Regions from separate parts of the Paenibacillus sp. JNUCC 34 genome, predicted to be linked through region 1. Evidence: predicted binding sites of a transcription regulator. Region 1 holds the regulator's gene; each other region holds the start of a gene.
The links. Region 1 encodes Rex, which represses fermentation and respiration genes when NADH is low (regulators of the CRP and FNR family bind a similar motif). Its sites were predicted from a motif close to TTGTGAAATATTTCACAA; they were not measured.
Positions count from the first base shown of each region.

Region 2: a site for Rex is predicted at 3,065-3,082, ahead of AC2TF5_RS22880 (flavocytochrome c). Genes of this name have one in related genera too.
Region 3: a site for Rex is predicted at 2,921-2,938, ahead of AC2TF5_RS22935 (flavocytochrome c). Genes of this name have one in related genera too.
Region 4: a site for Rex is predicted at 1,971-1,988, ahead of adhE (bifunctional acetaldehyde-CoA/alcohol dehydrogenase). Genes of this name have one in related genera too.

Region 1 is NZ_CM177770.1:3,719,221-3,724,437, reverse strand. It holds gene dinG (ATP-dependent DNA helicase DinG) at 1-2,310, shown strand, start outside; gene AC2TF5_RS17370 (redox-sensing transcriptional repressor Rex) at 2,356-3,009, shown strand; gene AC2TF5_RS17365 (amidohydrolase) at 2,996-4,297, shown strand; gene AC2TF5_RS17360 (cell wall elongation regulator TseB-like domain-containing protein) at 4,326-4,844, shown strand; gene AC2TF5_RS17355 (hypothetical protein) at 5,091-5,217, shown strand, end outside.
Region 2 is NZ_CM177770.1:4,885,922-4,891,138, forward strand. It holds gene AC2TF5_RS22870 (AraC family transcriptional regulator) at 1-215, opposite strand, end outside; gene AC2TF5_RS22875 (HAD family hydrolase) at 386-1,045, opposite strand; gene AC2TF5_RS22880 (flavocytochrome c) at 1,243-3,024, opposite strand; gene AC2TF5_RS22885 (sensor histidine kinase) at 3,201-4,805, shown strand; gene AC2TF5_RS22890 (response regulator transcription factor) at 4,790-5,217, shown strand, end outside.
Region 3 is NZ_CM177770.1:4,897,677-4,902,893, reverse strand. It holds gene aroC (chorismate synthase) at 1-1,050, shown strand, start outside; gene AC2TF5_RS22935 (flavocytochrome c) at 1,178-2,713, opposite strand; gene AC2TF5_RS22930 (helix-turn-helix domain-containing protein) at 3,265-4,305, shown strand; gene AC2TF5_RS22925 (FAD-dependent oxidoreductase) at 4,311-5,217, shown strand, end outside.
Region 4 is NZ_CM177770.1:3,884,761-3,889,977, reverse strand. It holds gene nirD (nitrite reductase small subunit NirD) at 1-50, shown strand, start outside; gene AC2TF5_RS18275 (formate/nitrite transporter family protein) at 115-936, shown strand; gene AC2TF5_RS18270 (Crp/Fnr family transcriptional regulator) at 1,027-1,746, opposite strand; gene adhE (bifunctional acetaldehyde-CoA/alcohol dehydrogenase) at 2,064-4,679, shown strand; gene pflB (formate C-acetyltransferase) at 4,950-5,217, shown strand, end outside.

The DNA of each region.
Region 1 (5,217 bases):
AGTGATTTGAGCTGGTTCTTCGATGGAATGCGGGCTGATAAGGAAAATCAGGCCATTCAGGATCCAGACAACTACACGTATTTCCGTCAATTTGCTCTGGCGATCGAGGACTGGACCGATATGGCACCTGCGCGAGATGAGGAAGAGGATAATCCGCTAGCCGAGCTATCCTTTGAGCAGTATATGAACCAGGTACGTAATAATTTACGTGAGACACTTCCTCAATATGAAAGTCGGGACGCTCAGGACATTATGTTTGAGGAAGTCATGAAGGCACTAGATGATGATAAGCATCTCCTGATTGAGGCTGGAACCGGTACGGGGAAATCACTTGGATATTTGCTTCCTTCCATATACCAAAGTGTAAAACAGGAGCAGAAGGTAATGGTTAGCACGCATACAATCAACCTTCAGGAACAGCTTCGTGAACGGGATATCCCGCTACTCACCAAGGTAGTCCCGTTTCCATTTAAAGCCGCCGTCTTCAAAGGGAGACAGCATTATTTGTGTTTGAGAAAATTTGAACATAAAATAAATAGAAGAGATTTCAACACACCTAAAGAGGATATTATCATTGCAGCCCAAATGATCATATGGCTGACCCAGACTGAAACCGGAGATGATGAGGAACTGAACCTTGGTGGTCGTGGTGGGGACTTCTGGGAAAGTGTATCTAGCGATTCTGATTCTTGTTTGGGACGGGCTTGCCCATGGTTCCGAAAGTGTTTCTACCACCGTGCGAAGCATGAAGCGGGTATTGCGGATGTGGTTATTACGAACCATTCCAAATTGTTTACCGATGTAAAAGCAAATCATCAGCTACTGCCGTCGTATGAGCGGTTGGTCATTGACGAGGCTCATCACTTGGAAGATGTGGCGGGTAAACATCTCGGGCTCCATATGAAATATTTTACGGTGGTACACACCCTTACACGTCTCTATAAGGATAGCCGCAATGGACAGTTGCCAGCACTCCGTCAACTGCTTCAAACGTCGGCGCACGAAAAGGCGGGGGAATGGACGGGCGTCATTGATCGGCTATACCCTGATCTAATTACTGTCAAGGAGAGCTGGGACCGGCTTAACGACCTTCTGTTCGGACTTCTTCCTGAACGCGGAGATGCTTCTGCGGGGGATGCAGGACAATTTACACTCCGACTGTCACCAACCAAGAAGCCAAAAGACTGGGAAAGCTTGACGGAGTTAGAGAATCAGATTCACGTCACCTTGGGAGACGTCGTTCGCAAAGGAGACATGCTAACATCTGAGGTTCGGGAAGAACTGAATGATTATGGTGCAGACAGTTTGATTACCGATATTAATGGCCTCTTTAAGGACTTGGCTGCGCACCGGGAGAATCTGAAATTTTTCATGACTCTGAACGATGAAGGCGTGGTCTATTGGATGGAGGCGAACGGTAATTTCCGTAGTAAATCGCTGCAGATGTTTGCCGTGCCAGTTGATGTGAGCGCGCAGTTGAAAGAGCTGTTCTTCGATAAAAAAAGTAGTATCATCCTCACTTCTGCAACTCTATCTGTAGATAAATCGTTTCAGTATATGATCGATAATCTTGGGCTGCAGGATGCTTCAGATCAGGGACAGCTGAATACCGTGCAGCTTCCGTCACCGTTTAATTACCGTGAGCAGGCACTGTTATTAATTCCAAGGGATTTCCCAAGTGTTAAGGGGTCCGTGGGGGATCAGAACTTTGTGAGTACACTCGTTCAATCACTTGCAGATGCCGCTAAGGCGACTCATGGACGGATGCTGGTATTGTTTACCTCGTACCGTATGCTGCGCCAGGTGTATGATCCGCTTAAGGAAGTTCTGTCATCCAGTGATATATCCGTACTCGGACAAGGGATGGATGGATCAAGCCGAACCAAGCTGATCCGAAGGTTTCAGGACAGCGGCGCATCGGTGCTGCTTGGGACAAGCTCATTCTGGGAAGGGGTCGATATTCCGGGTGAGGCGTTGACATGCCTGGCTATCGTAAGGCTACCGTTTCAACCGCCGAACCATCCCCTTGTTGAAGCGAAGAGCGAGCTACTGCAGCAGCAAAAGAAAAATCCGTTCATGAAACTATCCGTACCTCAGGCGGTTATTCGCTTTAAGCAGGGTTTCGGGCGTCTTGTGCGAACAGCTCAAGACAAAGGTATTGTAATTGTTTATGATACCCGTGTGATTGAATCTTATTATGGAAAATACTTTTTATATTCACTGCCTGGCCCGAAAATGGAACATATGCGGACTGAGCAGATGGTTCCCCGCATTGCGGAATGGCTTCATGGGGACGAGGCAATACAATAAGAATTGAAAATAATTACTTTGAGTTTATGATTAGGGGGAGCATGCATGAAATCGGATAAAATTTCGGAGGCCGTGGTTCGCAGACTGCCCGTATATTTGCGCTACCTGAACGAACTTCATCTTCGTGAGGTTGCAACGGTGTCCTCACAGGAGCTTGGACAGAAGCTCGACCTAAACCCGGCGCAAATCCGCAAGGATCTTGCCTATTTTGGCGATTTTGGCAGAAAAGGGATTGGTTATGACGTCTCATATTTGATCGAGAAAATCCGTCATATTCTTAAGCTGGACCAGCAGATTAATGTAGTGTTGGTGGGTGCTGGTAATCTTGGACACGCTCTGTCCAACTACAACGCTTTTTTGAAAGACAATATGAAGATTGTAGCTATATTCGATGCTTATACTCCAAAAGTCGGCACTAAAATCAACAATTTAGTCGTTCAGTCGATGGAAGAATTGACGGCAACTATTAAGGAGTTCGGAATCCGGATCGGGATTATTACCGTTCCTGATGTCGAAGCACAAGATGTAGCGGATAAACTGATCTCATCCGGTATTGAAGCGATTCTGAATTTTGCGCCAACGATCTTGAAAGCTCCTCCGCACATCCGGATTCATACAGCTGATTTCACGACGGATTTGCAGAGTCTGGCTTATTATTTAGATAACGGAAAGGAAGATGGCGATCATGACGAAGCGTAAATGGATGATTAAAAACGGTACCTTTGCTGTACTTCAGAATGAAAAGCCGGTTCTGCGCGGATATATGGTCATCGAAGACGATCTCATTACCTATATCGGTGAAGAACAGCCGAAGGTTGAGGAAGATACGGAGATTATCGACGGCACATATCTGTTTTTCATGCCTGGTCTAATGAATACGCATGGTCATACGGCGATGTCGCTTCTTCGTGGATACGGGGATGATCTGGCTCTTCAGGTATGGCTTCAGGAGAAAATGTGGCCGATGGAAGCGAAGTTTACGGCTGATGATGTATATTGGGGTACCTCGCTGTCTGTGATCGAAATGCTGAAAGGCGGTACAACGACCTTCCTTGATATGTATGATCATATGGATCAGGTAGCAGTCGTAACTGAGCAATCCGGTATGCGTGGTGTACTTACTCGCGGTGTAATCGGTTTGTGTCCTCCAGATGTTCAGAATCACAAGCTGGGGGAGGCTACAGCATTTGCTAAGGACTGGCACGGTAAAGCTGATGGACGTATCACGACGATGATTTCGCCGCATGCGCCTTACACATGTCCTCCGGATTACATCGAAAAATTTGTGCAGATTGCTCACGATCTGGACTTGCCGATTCACACCCATATGTCGGAAACAGTTACTGAAGTCGAGCAGAATGTTCGGGATTATGGGGTACGGCCAGTAGCCCATCTTCAAAAGCTCGGCGTCTTCTCACGTCCGGCGCTTGTTGCGCATGCAGTTCATTTAACGGATGAAGAGATTGAGATTTTGGCGGCTCATAAGGTAGCGATATCCCACAATCCGGGAAGCAACCTGAAGCTGGCAAGCGGTGTCGCCCGGGTACCGGAGCTGCTTAAAGCGGGAATTACCGTATCACTGGGAACGGATGGTCCTGCGAGCAACAACAATTTGGATATGTTTGAGGAAATGAGACTGGCTGCTCTTATTCATAAGGGTGTTAGTGGTGATCCGACAGCAGTTCCTGCTGTGGAAGCACTGCGTATGGGAACAGAATACGGAGCGAAATCATTATTCTTAGACGGTGTTGGGACGTTGGCTCCCGGCATGAAAGCGGACTTTATCGCGTTAAATACCGATCAGGCACATTTTCTGCCTCATACGGACTTTATCTCGCATGCGGTTTATTCAGCTAGTGCCAAGGACGTGGAGCATGTCTGGGTAGATGGTAAACAGGTCGTCAAAAACGGAGTTTGCCTTACATTGGATGAAGAAAAGATTCGCCGTGAAGCCCAAAGTGCGTTCGAGCGGCTGTTGACCCTCTAGGGAATAACAAGGGAGCGAGGAACGCAGATTGAAGAAAAAAACGAAGTGGATACTTCTTGGCATTTCCGGTTTTCTGCTCATATTGCTGTCTATTCAGATTTATTATTCAAATGTAATGTCTGGTAAATGGTCGGAAGAGAACGCGGCTATCAAGGCGGCTCAGCAATATGGCGGTTTGATGAAGAAAGACAAAACTTATAAATCGGTATGGGATAAAGAGAGCATTTACTGGGTTGTTACCGGTAAGGATACGGAAAACCAGGATATCGTCGTATGGGTGAAGTTTACGGAAGAGAAAAAACCACTGGATGGAGCCAAAGCTGTACACAGCGAACCTCTGAGCGGTGGAATGTCGGAAGCTCAAATGCGTAATCAGATTAAGAATGACCTGCCTGGTTCGGTAATTGAAAGGCTTGTTCTAGGTATGTATGAAGGAGAATACGCATGGCAACTGTTATACCAGCTGAACAATGAGACGAAATATAGGTTTTATCGGTTTCAGGATGGAAATCAGATCGGTGAAGACATTATTCTACCAAATCAATAGCAAAATTTAACACTCCATCAAAAGGCGGAGTGTTAAATAACAAGATTTTATGTAAGCGTTTACGTAAAATTTGGATAAAATAGTTTTAAATATTTTCACAGACTTAAATGAAAAAGGTATATAAGATGTGATATACTCTTATTTGTATTCCACAGGCAGGTTGAAAGTAGTGTTACTATACGCATAATTGTTATATCAAATATGATATACGAATTATACACATCATATAACAAGGAGGAAACTTCATTGAAATTACGCATTGTTCCTATCGTTCTGACGGTCGTAATATCGGCATCGGTGCTTTTTGGCGGTTGGTTTCTGTATCGACAAATGGCTCTTCAGAATCCACTGGCCAATGTGGTATCACAGTATG
Region 2 (5,217 bases), 1.2 Mb from region 1:
TCCGTATCTGTTAAGTACTGCACCGAATTGTGCAGGCGAACCTGATTCACATATGCGATGGGGGTTACGCCCACAATCGACGTAAATATTCGGCTAAAATGAAACTTCGAAAAATTAGAATGTTCCGCAAGCTCCTTCAACGTAATTCGTTCAGAACTATTGTCCTTGATGTACTGAATGACTGCATTCATTCTTTTGACGTATTCGTTGTTCATTTAAGATGTTTCCTTTACGGGATTTTCTGGTGTATCTTTATTTGAATTATACTTTAAGACAGTAATATTATGGAATATGATATAGCTTTGAGCCAAAAGAAAAAGCGCCGATAATTGGCGCTTTCTCTAAATGATCCGTATTATTACTGGCTCGTGTTATTTGATTTCCACTACATAGCTGCATCGTTATCTATATGTTTAATAACCTCGGCTAAACTCATGTCACCCATAGAATTAATTCTTAAATGATATTTCTCGAAGCTAATCTCCTTGGTCACCTCATTAGGCACGATAACACATTTCATGCCCGCTGCAACTGCGGCTTTTGCCCCGTTGGCCGAATCCTCAAAAGCTACAGCTTCGCTACCTTTAACATTCAAAGCCTCAAGCGCGTTTATGTACAGCGTTGGGTCTGGCTTCACTTTTTCGACTTCGTCTCCCGTCTTGATCGTATCAAAGAAGTCTATGATCTGAAGTTTTGTCAGGAACCCTTCAACCCACTCCCGGTTGGAGCTTGAAGCCAGGCCTATTTTGAGCCCCATCTCCTTCGCTGCTGACAAGTAGTCCTTCACACCTTCTCTGATTTCCAGCAGATCCACCTTGGATCTGTGCTTTTCCTTCGCTAAATTTATAATCGTTTCGATGCTTTCCAGACCCAACTTCTCTTCAATGAATTCATGAATTGCTCTATCATGCGTACCTACACATTTCGCAAATACCTCCATCGGAAAATCCAAGTCATAGTCTCGAAGCACATCTTTAAACGCATTGTACCACACGGTTTCCGTATCGATGATCAATCCATCAAAGTCAAAGACGATTGCTTTTATCATGTATGTATCCTCCTTGATAGCTGTTATATCAATATCATAGCATTCTTTTATTGAATTCCAATGCTTCCTGAATGACTTTTGACTTGTAATGAATTCTCTCCAGCACTTGGATCATGGTATAAAGAAAAAGAAGTGCTAGCCGCCATTTAAGAAATAGCTTCTAGCACTTCATATGAATCTTTTTATAAGTACATCTACTTTGCGACTTCCTGACCAGCAATCCGGCCGAAAGTAATAATATCAGAAATGGCATTTCCGCCCAGACGGTTTGCACCATGAACAACGCCTGTCACTTCTCCAGCAGCGTACAGTCCCGGAATAACCGTGCCTTCTGTCGACAGAACACGTGCTTTCGTATCAATGACCAATCCACCCATTGTATGATGGACCGACGGAACCGCTTTTTGAATATAATACGGGCCTTTTTCCAGCGATACCAAACCGCCACGATGGTTGAAATCAAGATCCTTGCCTGTCTTCGCATACTCGTTGACTTTGCTTATAGTCTCTTTCAATGTTTCTACATCTACCTTGAAGAAATTAGCCGCATCTTCAATCGTGTCAGCCTTATAGAGCATTCCCTCTTTAACTAATTGATCATACTCATCTTGGTGCACTTCGATCGTCTTGCCGATATCGGCGATTTCCTGATTCCAGAATTGGTAAGCGTAACGCCCTTCTTGTGCTAGAATAGCCTTAGATATGACATCGCGTCGTTCCAATTCCTCTACAAACCGTGTTCCCCCTTGGTTAATCAGTATCGCACCATCAAACCGAGAATCGGCCACAAGTGAGATTACACCTGTAACAGGGTCACAGATCGGATAGGTTTGAATATTCTCCATATTCGTAATATCTGCGTTAATGGCTTGAGCCATAACAATCCCGTCACCCGTCGTCCCTGGCGTGTCCGTAGACATATAGCTCTCATCCAACTCAGGATTATATTTCTTACGCATCTCAACATTAGAGCCAAATCCACCGGTCGCTATGATAACGCCTTTGTTCGCATTGAAGGTCACCTTTTGACCATTTGTACTCGCTTCAACGCCAACTACTTTACCGCTCTCATCCGTTAGTAGTTTCTCAGCTTTCATGTTCGTCTTGATCTTAACTCCAAGTTCTTCGGCCTTGGTCTTGAACTTCGTAATCAATTCCGCTCCTGTATGGCCGACAGGAATAAGTGCACGCTTGCGGGAATGTCCCCCGAACTGGAAGAGGTGATCGGATAAAAACTCCACTTTTACCTCGTCACGTAACCATTCGGCTGAACCCAGTGCTTGCTCGGACAAAATCTTCACGATTTCCGGCTGACCTAGATTGTCGCCACCCTTCATCGTATCCTCATAATATAATTCTGGGCTATCATCGGTAATGCCAAGTTCATGCTGAACCCAGTTGTCAGGAGCATTCATCTCCCCACCGGAGATCAATGTGTTACCGCCAACGGTCGGCATCTTCTCCAGAATAACTACGCTTTTTCCGGCTTCTGCTGCTTCAAACGCTGCACTAAAGCCGGCACCACCCGCGCCGATCACGACGACATCGTATGTTTGCTCCGACTCTTCGGTCTGTTTCGCATCAGCTGTTCCACTGCCTGCCACCAGCGCAATTCCCGATTTAGCAATCGCATCCTGAATTGCATCCAAATACCCCTTGCTCGTCTCACTAGATCCGCTAATAACATCTACATCTGCACTATTTGCCTGCATGACATTTTCCTTCAAGTTGGTATATACAGGCTCCGATAGAACTTCATTTTCCTTCTGCTCCAGAACCTTCACATCCATAATTTTCTCACCCGAAAAGGTTACCTCAACTTTAATGTCACCGTGCTTACCGCTACCTACCCCAATGGCCGTCGTCGTACCATTCGATGCTTCCTTTGCGTTGTCTTTCGAGCCGCAAGCGGCCATCGTAAATACAAGTGCCAGCACCATAATAATGGACAATACTCTACCTGTGTGTTTTCTCATAGTTCCTCCCCTGATACTGATTGTACTAGTATTTTTGACATTGTGAAAAAATGTACAATGTGTATTATAGGCTATGCATCTCCAAAAGTATTTGCACATTTTGGATTTTATTTATACTTTTTGGACAAGTGATACTTCTCATTTAAAGATAGCATGCAACATGATGTAATAAAGACATGAGCTCAATACAACGAAAAATTACATTATATGCCGGAGGATGCTTTCTCTTACTATTCCTTGCGTTGTTAGGCGCCATATACATAGAGATGGAACGAACGGTCGTCCCACTCAACGAATCACTGACACAGCAAATCGTCAATGCCCGAAGCGAACAAATATCCTATTGGTTTCAGCAGCGGATTGGAGAAGTCGAAATGCTCGCCACCCTTGCTTCTGATCACCACTGGACTCGAGAAGAGCTGTTATGCGAAAGTCGCAAGCTAGAGCAACGACGAGGCCATGACTACGAGTCCATTCGGATTGTTGATCTCAAAGGAAACTCTTGGACGCCAGATAGCAAGTCTTTCTCTATATTAACGCGAGACTATTATAAAGAACTGATTTCGTCGGATGCTCCCTACGTTGTAAGTAACGTTATTGTTTCTAGAGCCAACGAAGCAGAGATTGTCGTTATTCTATACCGTGTTGGACCGCTAGTAAATGAAGATACAGCTTACATCGCAGCCGCCGTTCCTATCGGTAAAATGAAAGAAATCGCCCAAGACATTTTGGTGTATGACGGCAGAGGGTGGCTTATCGTTAATTCGGAATTTCCAGAACTGGAAGATTCCAGAGCTAACATGTCTACCTTTACAGCTTCGATTGCCGGTGTTCCGGGCTGGAAGCTCATATTCCAAGTGCCGAAATCCCAGCTTACCCAAGGTATGACGAAGACCCAGCGGTCGGCTCTTATGGTAGGAACTGTAGTAGGTATCTTCTTTTTGATTCTCGTCCTATTGCTGGGCTCCTCTATAGCGAAGCCGATTCAGGCGCTGCGTCAATTGATGAGACAAGTGGAAGACGGTGACTGGAGCGTGCGTTCTAACGATAAAAGGCGCGATGAGATTGGAGAGTTAGGGCGCAGCTTCAATCAAATGCTCATTAAGCTGTATCAATCCCAGCAAGAGAAGAAGGAAATGGAGCTGCAGATGATTCACGAACAGATTAAGCCCCATTTTCTGTATAATACACTGGATACGATTCAATGGATGGCTGCAAGTCATGACGCAGATGATGTCGTGGACATTGTAGAATCCTTAAGCATGTATTTCCGGCTTGGGCTCAGCAGCGGCAGTCAATTTGTAACACTGGAACAAGAATTTCAACATGTCGAGAGCTACTTAAATATCCAATGTGTTCGGTATGATGATATTCTGGATTACGAATTGAGCTATGACAAGCATTTGGAACAACAACAGATCATTCGGTTCATCCTTCAACCACTCGTTGAAAATGCGATTTATCACGGAATCAAGCCGCTGACAAACCAGAAAAGTAAAATATCAATTCGTGCATATAAACAAGGGGATCAACTGATCGTCACCGCCCAGAATAACGGAGTAGACATTCCTAAATCCAGGCTGGCATCACTTCAGGAGGCGTTGCGGAACGGAAAAAAAGACAGAAACGAAGAGATCGGATTCGGTCTATATAGTGTCAGTCATCGCATCAAACTTGCTTATGGTGAGCTTTACGGTTTGCAGATCAGTAGTGGACAAGGTATAACCTGTATGACGATAAATATACCGCTTGGAGGTGACAAATCATGTGGCAAGTCCTAATCATGGATGACGAGAAAATTATCCGTAATGGCTTACGGAAATTTATCCAAGAGAGTCGGCTGCCTTTTGAACCATCAGGAGAAGCAAGGAATGCTGCTGAGGCGCTGTCTCTAATCGAGCAATCTACACCAGACGTATTACTAGCGGATATTAACATGCCGGGTTTGAATGGCCTTGATCTGGTCCAACTTGTAACGAGTCGTTATCCTGACTTGGTCGTGGTGATCATTAGTGGGTACGATGATTTTAAATATGCGCAAAGAGCCCTGCAATTGCATGCTTATGATTACCTACTGAAGCCGGTACCCAAGAGCGATCTAAACCGAATGCTTGCTAAGTTACACGATCACTTGTGCAGTCTTCATCCTGACAAAGTTACGAAGCTTAAAAAAGAGATGACACAGGAATCGCT
Region 3 (5,217 bases), 1.2 Mb from region 1:
AGTACGTTCGGAGAGCGGTTGAAAATGACTACGTTCGGGGAATCCCATGGAGAAGCGGTAGGTGTCATTTTGGAGGGTGTCACGCCGGGCGTGGAGCTGGACGAGACATACGTTCAGATTCAGATGGATCGAAGAAGGCCCGGGCAATCCTCAGTTACGACTCCCCGCAAGGAATACGATAAGATACGCATTTTATCTGGCCTTTTCGAAGGGCGAACGACGGGGACGCCACTGTGCATAATGCTTAATAACACGGACATGATCCCGTCAGCTTACGACCAGATCAAATCTATTTACCGGCCCGGGCATGCAGATCTCACTTATGAGAAGAAATACAAGATCCGTGATTATCGCGGCAGTGGAAGAGCTTCGGGAAGGGAGACAGCTGCGAGAGTGGCTGCTGGAGCAGTGGCGCGCAAGCTTCTGGAACGGCGAGGTGTCTCGATCCTGGCTTATACGACTGAGATCGGTGGCATCCGATGCGAGAATTTCGACGCCGATGCCATCGAACGGAATGCAGTTCGTGCGTGTGATCCCGAAGCGGCAGGGCGCATGATCGAGAGGATAGAACGACTAGCCGAAGAGGGCGACAGCTGCGGGGGTATTGTCGAATGCCGAATTAGCGGCATCGCCGCGGGACTGGGGGAACCCGTATTCGACAAGCTGGACGCTGAGTTGGCGAAGGCTATGTTGTCTGTTGGCGCGATTAAGGGCATTGAATTCGGGACGGGCTTTCAAGCGGCCTCTATGCGGGGAAGCGAACACAACGATCAGATGGATGCGGAGGGGTTCCAGACGAACCATGCCGGTGGGATCATCGGTGGTATAAGCACCGGGTCGGACATCGTGTTCCGGGTCGTCGTGAAGCCGACTTCATCCATTTCTATCTCACAACAGACAGTCGATGTAGACGGTAACGAACGGGAGATTGCAACGATCGGCAGACACGATCCGTGCATCTGCCCCCGTATCGTACCCGTGATTGAAGCGATGGCTTGCATGGTAATCGAAGATCATTACAAGCGTCAAGCAGCCTTGCAGGACGAATAGCAGTGAATAATATGGATGAAGCCTGAGCTTTCTGCGGCCGTCCCAATAGCAGCATGTTATAAACAACAAAACGCTTGGGCTATGATGAGCCCAAGCGTTTGTTGTTTGCTGATTGAAAAATAATATCTTATTGTGCTTTTATAAATTCAGCCGATTTGATACCAGCTTGGCGACCGAAAATAATGATCTCCGCAACAGAGTTGCCGCCGATCCGGTTTTGGCCGTGCAAGCCGCCTGTAAGCTCGCCTGCTGCATACAAGCCAGGAATGACTTCGCCATCTTTATTCAACACTTCTGTGTTCGTATTGATTTTCACACCACCCATGGTGTAGTGAATCCCAGGGGCGATTTTAATTGCATAGTATGGTGCGCCGGACAAGTCATTGTCCATCGCTGTTGTTCTGTCGAATTCGGCATCCTTTTTATCCTTCACTGCGCTGTTCCATGTATCCAATGTGGTTTGGAGCTCATCTGCCGGAACACCCATTTCTTTTGCTAAAGCCTCGACAGAATCCCCTTGAATAACAAATCCCATTTTTTCATACTGCTGAATCGCTGTAGCACGGGACTTTACGCCGGAATCAAATACAAGATAAGCTGATTTTTCAGGCAGCTTATTGATTGCAGCAGTGACATTGTCACGAGTGTCCAGCTCGTTTGCGAAACGTTTACCCTCACTGGAAACGAGGATCGCTCCTTCACCGCGAACAACTTCCCCAATAAGATAGGAATTATCTTGCTGCACCGTCGGGTGAACCTGGATTTGATCCATATCGACCGTTACACCGCCGAGTTTTTCAATCATCTTGATGCCGTCACCGGTGCTGCCTTCTTGGTTTGTTGTCACAAGACCTTTCAGATCGGAGCGAACCTCGGCAATCATATCCATATTGGAGCCATAACCGCCGGCTGTTACAACGACAGCATCTGCTGCAATATTTTTCTCATCATTCTGGTCGAAGATGACTTTGACGCCATTTACTTTGCCGTCTTGTTCCGTAATTTCCGTTACATTAGCGTTTACAAAAAGTGGGATTTCTTTTTCTTGTACATTTTTCAGCAAGCCGTTGACAAGATATTGCCCTACCGCTGAGCCATCTTCAGGACGGTGTGTACGCTTTTCGCTCATACCGCCTGTAATCGTGATATTGTTCAACCGAATCCCAATGGAATCCAGCCAATCGATTGCACTTGCAGAATTATCAACGAAGAAACGAAGCAAATCTTTGTCGTTTGTATCATGACCGCCTTTTAAGGTCTCTTCATAAAATGAATCATTGCTGTCATTAATGCCTTGATCTTTTTGGAACTTAGTCTCAGAAGCGTTCATACCCGAAGATGATTTTGTTGTATTCCCGCCGGCCATCGGCATTTTTTCAAAAATAACCGGGTTCATGCCTTTTTCTTTTGCCTCAAGTGCAGCAGACATACCAGCTCCACCTGCACCGACAATGATGATATCATATTTATCTTTGAGTTGATCGATCGGTGTGTAGCCGGCTTGAGACGCTCCCGAAACGGCTTCCGTTTCTTTGGTCTCTTCTTTTTTGTCATTGCTCGGACTCTGACTCTGGTTCTGGCTCTCGTTGCCGTTGCCGCATCCCACGATTGCGAGCATAAGAGAGAGAACGAGAATAAGCGTTGTTGCTACGTTCTTTTTCATGTTTGACCCTCCGCTTTTATATGTCTGTTATCTAGATGAACGTAAAGAACCCAACAAAAAAGAAGGGAGTAACGGAGAAAATGTGAAGTGGAGGAGGTGAGCTTCGCCTTCATGCTCCGAACTTCATATCTTTTACGGTTACCTCCCCTGTCTGAGTCGTTAGTCTTTTAGGTTCACTTCATTTTAATATATCATCAGCTCTATTACCTGTGAATTATTTCACAATTATTGTTGAATTTTGTCGAATTGTCTTCTATGCATTCCAAATACATCATTAATTCTCCTACATATCCCTAATAGAAATAGAATCAGCCGTGGATTGTGACTTTAGTAGAATACCCCATCATATCGAGTGATGAAGAAGATTGGAAACAATTTTAACATGTAATTCTAGTTATTTTTATTTACTGGAAAATATGGTTTGTTAGCTTCGGGGCAAGCCCTGAAATGATCCGACGGGTCACAAACATGTAACTCATTTTACTGTTTGAAGCCCCTTACTTTACTACAATAAGAGTAAGCACGACGGTTCAGGGAAAGGGGCGAAGCGATTGAACGAGAGCCAGAAGTATCAGGTTATCCTCCACGGAATGACAAGTAACAACGTGGCAAAGACGTGCAAGGAATTCGGTATTTCCAGAACTCTGTATTACCGCTGGTATAACGCCTATATGCAGGATGGAATGGCCGGACTTGGCAGCAAGGCCCGCAGACCGGTGATGCCGAATCAGGTGGATAGAAAAACGGAAAAGATTATTTTGGAATATGTGGCACGTTTTCCCCAGGATGGGCCCAAGCGGATCTATTATGAATTGCAGGACGAAGGAGTACGGACAGGGGAATCCGGCATTTATAACGTACTACGCAGACACGGGCTAAACCGGAGAGAGGATCGGGAGCGATACGCCAGGGAGATCAAAGCCAAGAAGAGAACAAGCCGGGGAAAATCAAATTCTGCCGGAAACCAGATGAAGCAGCAAACCCCACTGGACTACAACATGAACAATTCGGATCATGCGAGGCCCGGCTATATTTGTTTTCAGAGCATCCAATACATAGGCAAGTTTCCGAAGGTAGGGAAGTTATATCAGTACATCATTTTGGACTCCTACTCGCGACTAGCGCTGGTGAAGCTGTGCGATCAGAAGTCAACGATGCAGCTTATTGATTTTATGCGCTTTAAGATCATGCCATTGCTGAGAACCTTTCATCTAGAGATCGATAATCTGGTAACCAACAAAAGCCAGGAATTCTCGACAGCCTGGGAGCGGGGAAACCATATGTATACAGAATATCTGCACAAGCACAACATTAACTCCGTTACCTTTGGTGCCGATCATCCCGAGGTATTTCAGCCTTTGCATGAATTCACTACGGTTCTGGGAAAAGAATTTTATAAACCGGTTTGGCACGAGGGAAGAATAGATTCCTTTGACACGCTGGAGCAGCGCTTAAATGAATACATGAATTACTATAACTACATCCGTCCTCTCGAGGAGGGGAGTAACCAAGGTAAGATCCCTTCTGACATTGTGCTTAATTTCAGAGGGGTACAGGGGCCATTGCCACTCTGGTTGTATACAAGGAGATGAGGGATATGATCAGGGACGGTGAAAAAATCGGGATCGTAGGTGCGGGAATCTCCGGCGTGACCCTCGCTTATGAATTGGGCAAGAAAGGTTACCGCCACGTGACGATTATGGAACAAGGGGACCGGGTTGGCGGCAAATGCCACTCGATCGAGTACAAGGGGAAAACCTATGAAATGGGCACCTTGATTGGTCTGCCGTCATACAAAATGACGATGAAGCTAATGGAGGAGTTTGATCTGCAGGATAAGGGCCCTCTGCTGGATCGTGGATTTTTCAACAGGGACGGGTATACAACCTCGCAAATTCCTGTAGAGCAGCTGTCGGACTTTGCCAAAGAGTTCAAACATCTTCCGGAGCTGCTGGGTCGCTATGGATTCATTAAAGCCCCGGGGTTTGCCAATATTCCGCTGGAGCTATGCAAGCCTTTTGCCGCCTGGTGTGATGAGAACGGGTTGTTTGTACTCAAACAGGTGTTTATGCATTATTTCAGCGCATTTGGTTTTGGTAGCATCGATGAGGTCCCGGCGGCTTATGTTATGAAGCTGCTTAATTACGATAACCTCATGTCATTCATTGAAATCACCCATATGATTTCCTGGCCCCAAGGGGTAACGGAGCTTGTCAAGCGCATGGGCGATCAGGCTTCGGATCTGCGGCTTACGTGCGGGGTGAATCGTATTAACAGGGAAGAGCCAGGCAGAGTCAGGGTTGAAACCGATCAAGGAACGCTGTACTTTGACAAAGTAATTTATACAGCCTCACTGCGGGATTTGCCAGACAAGGTGGATATGGCTCACGAAGACCGTAAGCTGCTGGAGAGTATTATTTATGAGCGGTTCCGCGTTTACGCCTACAGGGTTGACAACATGCCGAAGCTGTCAGGTTACATTCCGGGCAATATGGGACCAGGAC
Region 4 (5,217 bases), 170 kb from region 1:
GGACTTACCCAGTCCGGTTAGAGGGAGATGTGGTACAAATCGCCGTATAGGGGAAATCAGCTGATCAGCTGTATAATACCAAGTACAGAGAAAACCATAACAGGAGGTACCCCTATGTTCACACAGGGAGTGGAAAGCATCATTGAGGCGGCCGTCAAAAAGAAAGAACATATGAACGCCAGTATGATCCGATACTTCGTTTCGGCTTTGCTGGCCGGCGCTTATGTTGGAATTGGAATCATTCTTATCTTTAAGCTGGGGGCGCCGTTTGCAGCTGCAGGCTCACCGTTTCAGACTTTGGTGATGGGAGCTTCTTTCGGAATTGCACTGACACTGGTCGTTTTTGCCGGAGCAGAACTGTTTACCGGTAACAATATGTTTTTTACGATGAGCACTCTTGCTGGACGAACATCCGTGGGAGACACATTGAAAAACTGGGTGATCGTATTTCTCGGCAATCTGGGCGGAGCTGTACTGCTCAGTCTGCTGATATGGGGTACAGGCATATTTAAGGCTATTCCATCAGATCATGTAATCTTTACGGCGGCAGCCAACAAAATGAATGCGCCTTTTATGGAATTATTCTTCCGTGGTATATTGTGTAACTGGCTTGTTTGTCTTGCCTTGTGGATGGGAACCCGTGCAAAAGAAGAAACAGCCAAACTCATTCTCATCTGGTGGTGTCTGTTTGCTTTCATAGCTACGGGTTATGAGCACAGTGTAGCGAATATGACGCTTTTGTCTCTCGCAACGATGTTGCCAGGACATCCGGAAACTGTATCGATTGCCGGCTGGTTAAACAACATGATCCCGGTTACACTGGGTAACATTATTGGTGGTGGGTTGTTCGTAGGTATGGCTTACTGGTTTATCTCCCCGGTTAAAGATAAAAAGACAAAAACGTACGTGAACGAACAGGATCTTTCCCATAAATAAGCTCTGCTGCAATATACTCAAAAACAATAAAGACGCCCGATTACCATCGAGCGTCTTTATAAGTTTCTAATGTGTTTTGCGGTAGTGAGATCATATACGACAGATCTCAAGTGGGCACAGCTCACAGTGACAGATTTCCTGCAGGGCTCCCAAGTTTTTGATCACAATCATTCCACTTATATATTCAACAATTCCTTTTTTGCGAAGATCACTCAGCATACGGTTTACACTCTCACGAGTAGCACCAATCATATTGGATAAATCGGTGTGGGTAATTTTTTTATTGATCAGAGTCGAGTTGTCCGGCTGAACTTCCCCATAGGTGTTGCCAAGACGGATCAATGTCGAACTGAGCGCGCCGGGCTTACCGTACATCATCAGATCTCTGAATTTCGTTTGTGTGATCCGGTGATGAATCCCCATCCATTTCATGAAATCGATGGCGAAATCGCAATGCTGGCAGATGAGTATTTCGAGATCCTTATGCTCAATAACGCCGACTTCACTTTCTTCCAACACTTCAGCCGAGAAGCTGTGTTTAGTGCTGAAGAACGGATCGGCCTGACCAACCATATCACCGGCTTGATACATATATAGGATAAGTTCTTTGCCTTCATCGGTCGATTTGGTTAATTTAATACGTCCACGTTTGATATAGTAAAGTTTGTCGGAAAAATCGCCTTCCCAGAACAAATGGGATCCTTCCGGTATCACACGATCCTTCATACTTACGAGCAGACGGTTGAGGTTTTGCTCCGAAAAACAGCTGGTATTCCCTTGGGTTTCCATGACAGTCTCCATTGTTCTCATGTCGCTATCCCCTAACTCCCTAATATTTTCTGTTAAATTTAAATTAATTATAACGTGAATACATTCACTTGTGGGGCAGAAAGCAAAGGTAAAAGTGGCGAATTTTCAAACGTTGTGATTATTTTCACTTGAAACATAGATAATGTAGTGTAAGACAACATAGACAATTTTGAAGAGATGGAAATGAAAGCGTTTCAATCGAGTTTCTGAAAAAAGTTTTAAGTATGTGAAAAAATTCACTATCTTTTTGGGGAAGCCTGTGATATGATCGATGTGTAGAGAGATAATAAACATTTTTTTACAGGAGGATGAGGGAAATGGCCATTAAGAATGAAGCCGCTCAGGTGAAACAGCAAACAGCAGGTGAGTATATTCAAGGCTTAATTGACAAGGCAAACAAGGCTAGAGAACAGTTTGTTGACATTAATCAGGAACAAATCGACAAGATCGTTAATGCTATGGCGCTGGCAGGGATGGATAAGCATATGCATCTGGCTAAACTGGCTGTGCAGGAAACGGGCCGTGGAGTATACGAAGATAAAATCATCAAGAACATGTTTGCCACCGAATATATTCATAACAGTATTAAATACAATAAGACGGTTGGCGTTATTGAAGATAACTCTTATGACAACTTCCAAAAGATTGCTGAGCCTGTAGGTATCATTATGGGGATTACCCCAGTAACGAATCCGACATCAACGACAATATTTAAAGCACTTATTGCCATCAAGACGAAAAACCCGATCATCTTTGGTTTCCATCCATCCGCACAAGCCTGCAGCCGTGAAGCAGCGAAGATCTTGTTGGATGCTGCAGTAAAACTTGGTGCTCCGGAGGGCTGTATTCAATGGATCGACGAACCGTCTATGGAAAAGACCAATGTCCTGATGAACCATCCTGACGTAGCTTGCATTTTGGCCACAGGCGGATCGGCCATGGTAAAAGCGGCGTACAGCTGCGGGAAACCGGCACTCGGTGTAGGACCCGGGAACGTACCTTGCTTTATTGAAAAAACGGCCAATCTTGATCAAGCGGTCAATGACCTCATCCTCTCGAAAACGTTTGACAACGGCATGATCTGTGCATCGGAACAGGCTGTTATTATAGAAGAAACTATTTTTGAACAAGTGAAGAAAAAAATGATCGCGAGCGGCTGCTACTTCGTGAACAAAGAAGAAGCGGCGAAGCTGACCGCAGGTGCAATAGTGGCAGAGAAGTGCGCGGTAAACCCTGCAATCGTCGGACAGCCTGCAGTGAAGATCGCTGAAGCATGCGGGATCGAAGTTCCGAAAGGAACAAAAATCCTGGTAGCTGAGATTGAAGGCGTGGGACCGAAGTTCCCGTTGTCAGCTGAAAAGCTCAGCCCGGTTCTGGCCTGCTATAAAGTGAAGACAGCAGATCAGGGAATTGACCGCGCTGCTGAAATCGTTGCTTTTGGTGGTATGGGTCACTCGTCAGTTATTCACTCGAATAACGAAGAAATCATCAATAAGTTCTCGGACCGCATGCAAACTTGCCGGATACTCGTGAACCAGCCTTCGTCGCAGGGTGGTATTGGTGACATTTACAATACAAACTTGCCGTCGTTGACCTTGGGCTGCGGATCGTATGGTCGTAACTCTACTTCTTCGAACGTGACCGCCGTCAATCTCATCAACGTGAAAAGGGTGAACCGTCGTACCGTGAATATGCAGTGGTTCAAAGTGCCGAACAAAATTTATTTTGAAAAAGGATCAACCCAGTACCTTGCCAAAATGCCGGACATCACACGTGTTGCTATAATTACTGACCCTATGATGGTGAAGCTTGGCTATGTAGAAAGAGTTGAGCATTATCTTCGTCAGCGTCAGGTTCCGGTTGCCATCGAAGTATTCTCTGAAGTAGAACCGGATCCATCAACAACTACAGTTCAGCGCGGTGCTGAAATGATGAAGAGATTCCAGCCGGACTGCATTATTGCTCTTGGTGGTGGATCTCCGATGGACGCAGCAAAAGGGATGTGGCTGTTCTATGAATATCCGGACACGGATTTCAACAATCTGAAGCAAAAATTCATGGATATTCGCAAACGGATTTACAAATTCCCAAGACTTGGTCAAAAAGCGAAGTTCGTAGCAATCCCAACAACATCGGGTACGGGTTCGGAAGTAACTTCATTTACGGTTATCACCGATAAAGAGCATGGGAATACGAAGTATCCTCTGGCAGACTATGAGCTGACTCCAGATGTGGCAATTATCGATCCAGAGTATGTGTACAGCCTGCCTAAAACAGCAGTTGCCGATACGGGTATGGACGTTCTGACACACGCAATTGAGGCTTATGTATCCGTAATGGCCAATGACTATACAGATGGTATTGCAATCAAAGCGATTCAGCTTGTATTCCAGTACCTTGAGAAGTCGGCACTGACTGGCGACAAACTGGCTCGTGAAAAAATGCATAACGCATCGACACTTGCTGGTATGGCTTTTGCCAACGCGTTCCTGGGCATTAACCACAGCCTTGCTCATAAATGGGGCGGTCAATACCATACTGCACACGGACGGACCAATGCGATTCTGTTGCCTCACGTCATCCGTTACAATGCCATGAAACCGACGAAGTTTGCTGCATGGCCTAAATATACCCACTTCGTAGCAGATGAAAAGTATGCAGAGATTGCCCGCATTCTTGGGTTGCCGGCTCGCACAACTGAAGAAGGTGTAAACAGTTTGATCAAAGCGATTCGCGACCTGAACAAAAAACTTGGCATCGAGGAATCGTTCCAGCAGATCGGCTTTGATCCGGCAGACTTTGAAAGCCGGGTGGAGTACTTGGCGGACCGTGCATTTGAAGACCAATGTACAACGGCGAATCCAAAGCTGCCGCTCGTAACTGAGCTCGCAGATGTGTATCGCAACGCGTTCTACGGACGTTTTGACAGCTAATATAGATAGATAAATAGTAAGTGAATCAGCGTGACAAATATCACCTCGTTTGTGATATTTGTCACAGCTGTTTTCAGTTGACGGGACTACAATTAAAGTGTAAAAACAATCTCAGATAATAATTCTTATAGTTTCAGCGGCTCGGAATGTAGCCGGGGCTTCACACCCAACATTGTGAAATGTGTCACATTTATTGATCTGGGATGGTGGACATGAGAAAGATATACTATAAACTCATGCCTCAACAACAGAACATGGAGGGATTTAAAAATGTCGGTGATTGAAAAAGAAATTAAAGACATGCAGTCCGGTTGGAGAGGGTTCAAAACAGGAAAATGGAACAGAGCAGTAGATGTTAACGAATTTATTGCGCTGAATATTGATCCTTATTACGGTGTTGATGACTTTCTGGTTGGTCCTACAGCGAATACCAAAGCATTATGGGATATTGTATCGGACCTGACAAAAAAAGAACGGGAAGCGGGCGGCGTGCTGGATGTGGACGTAAACACTCCTTCTACAATCGTTTCGCACCAGC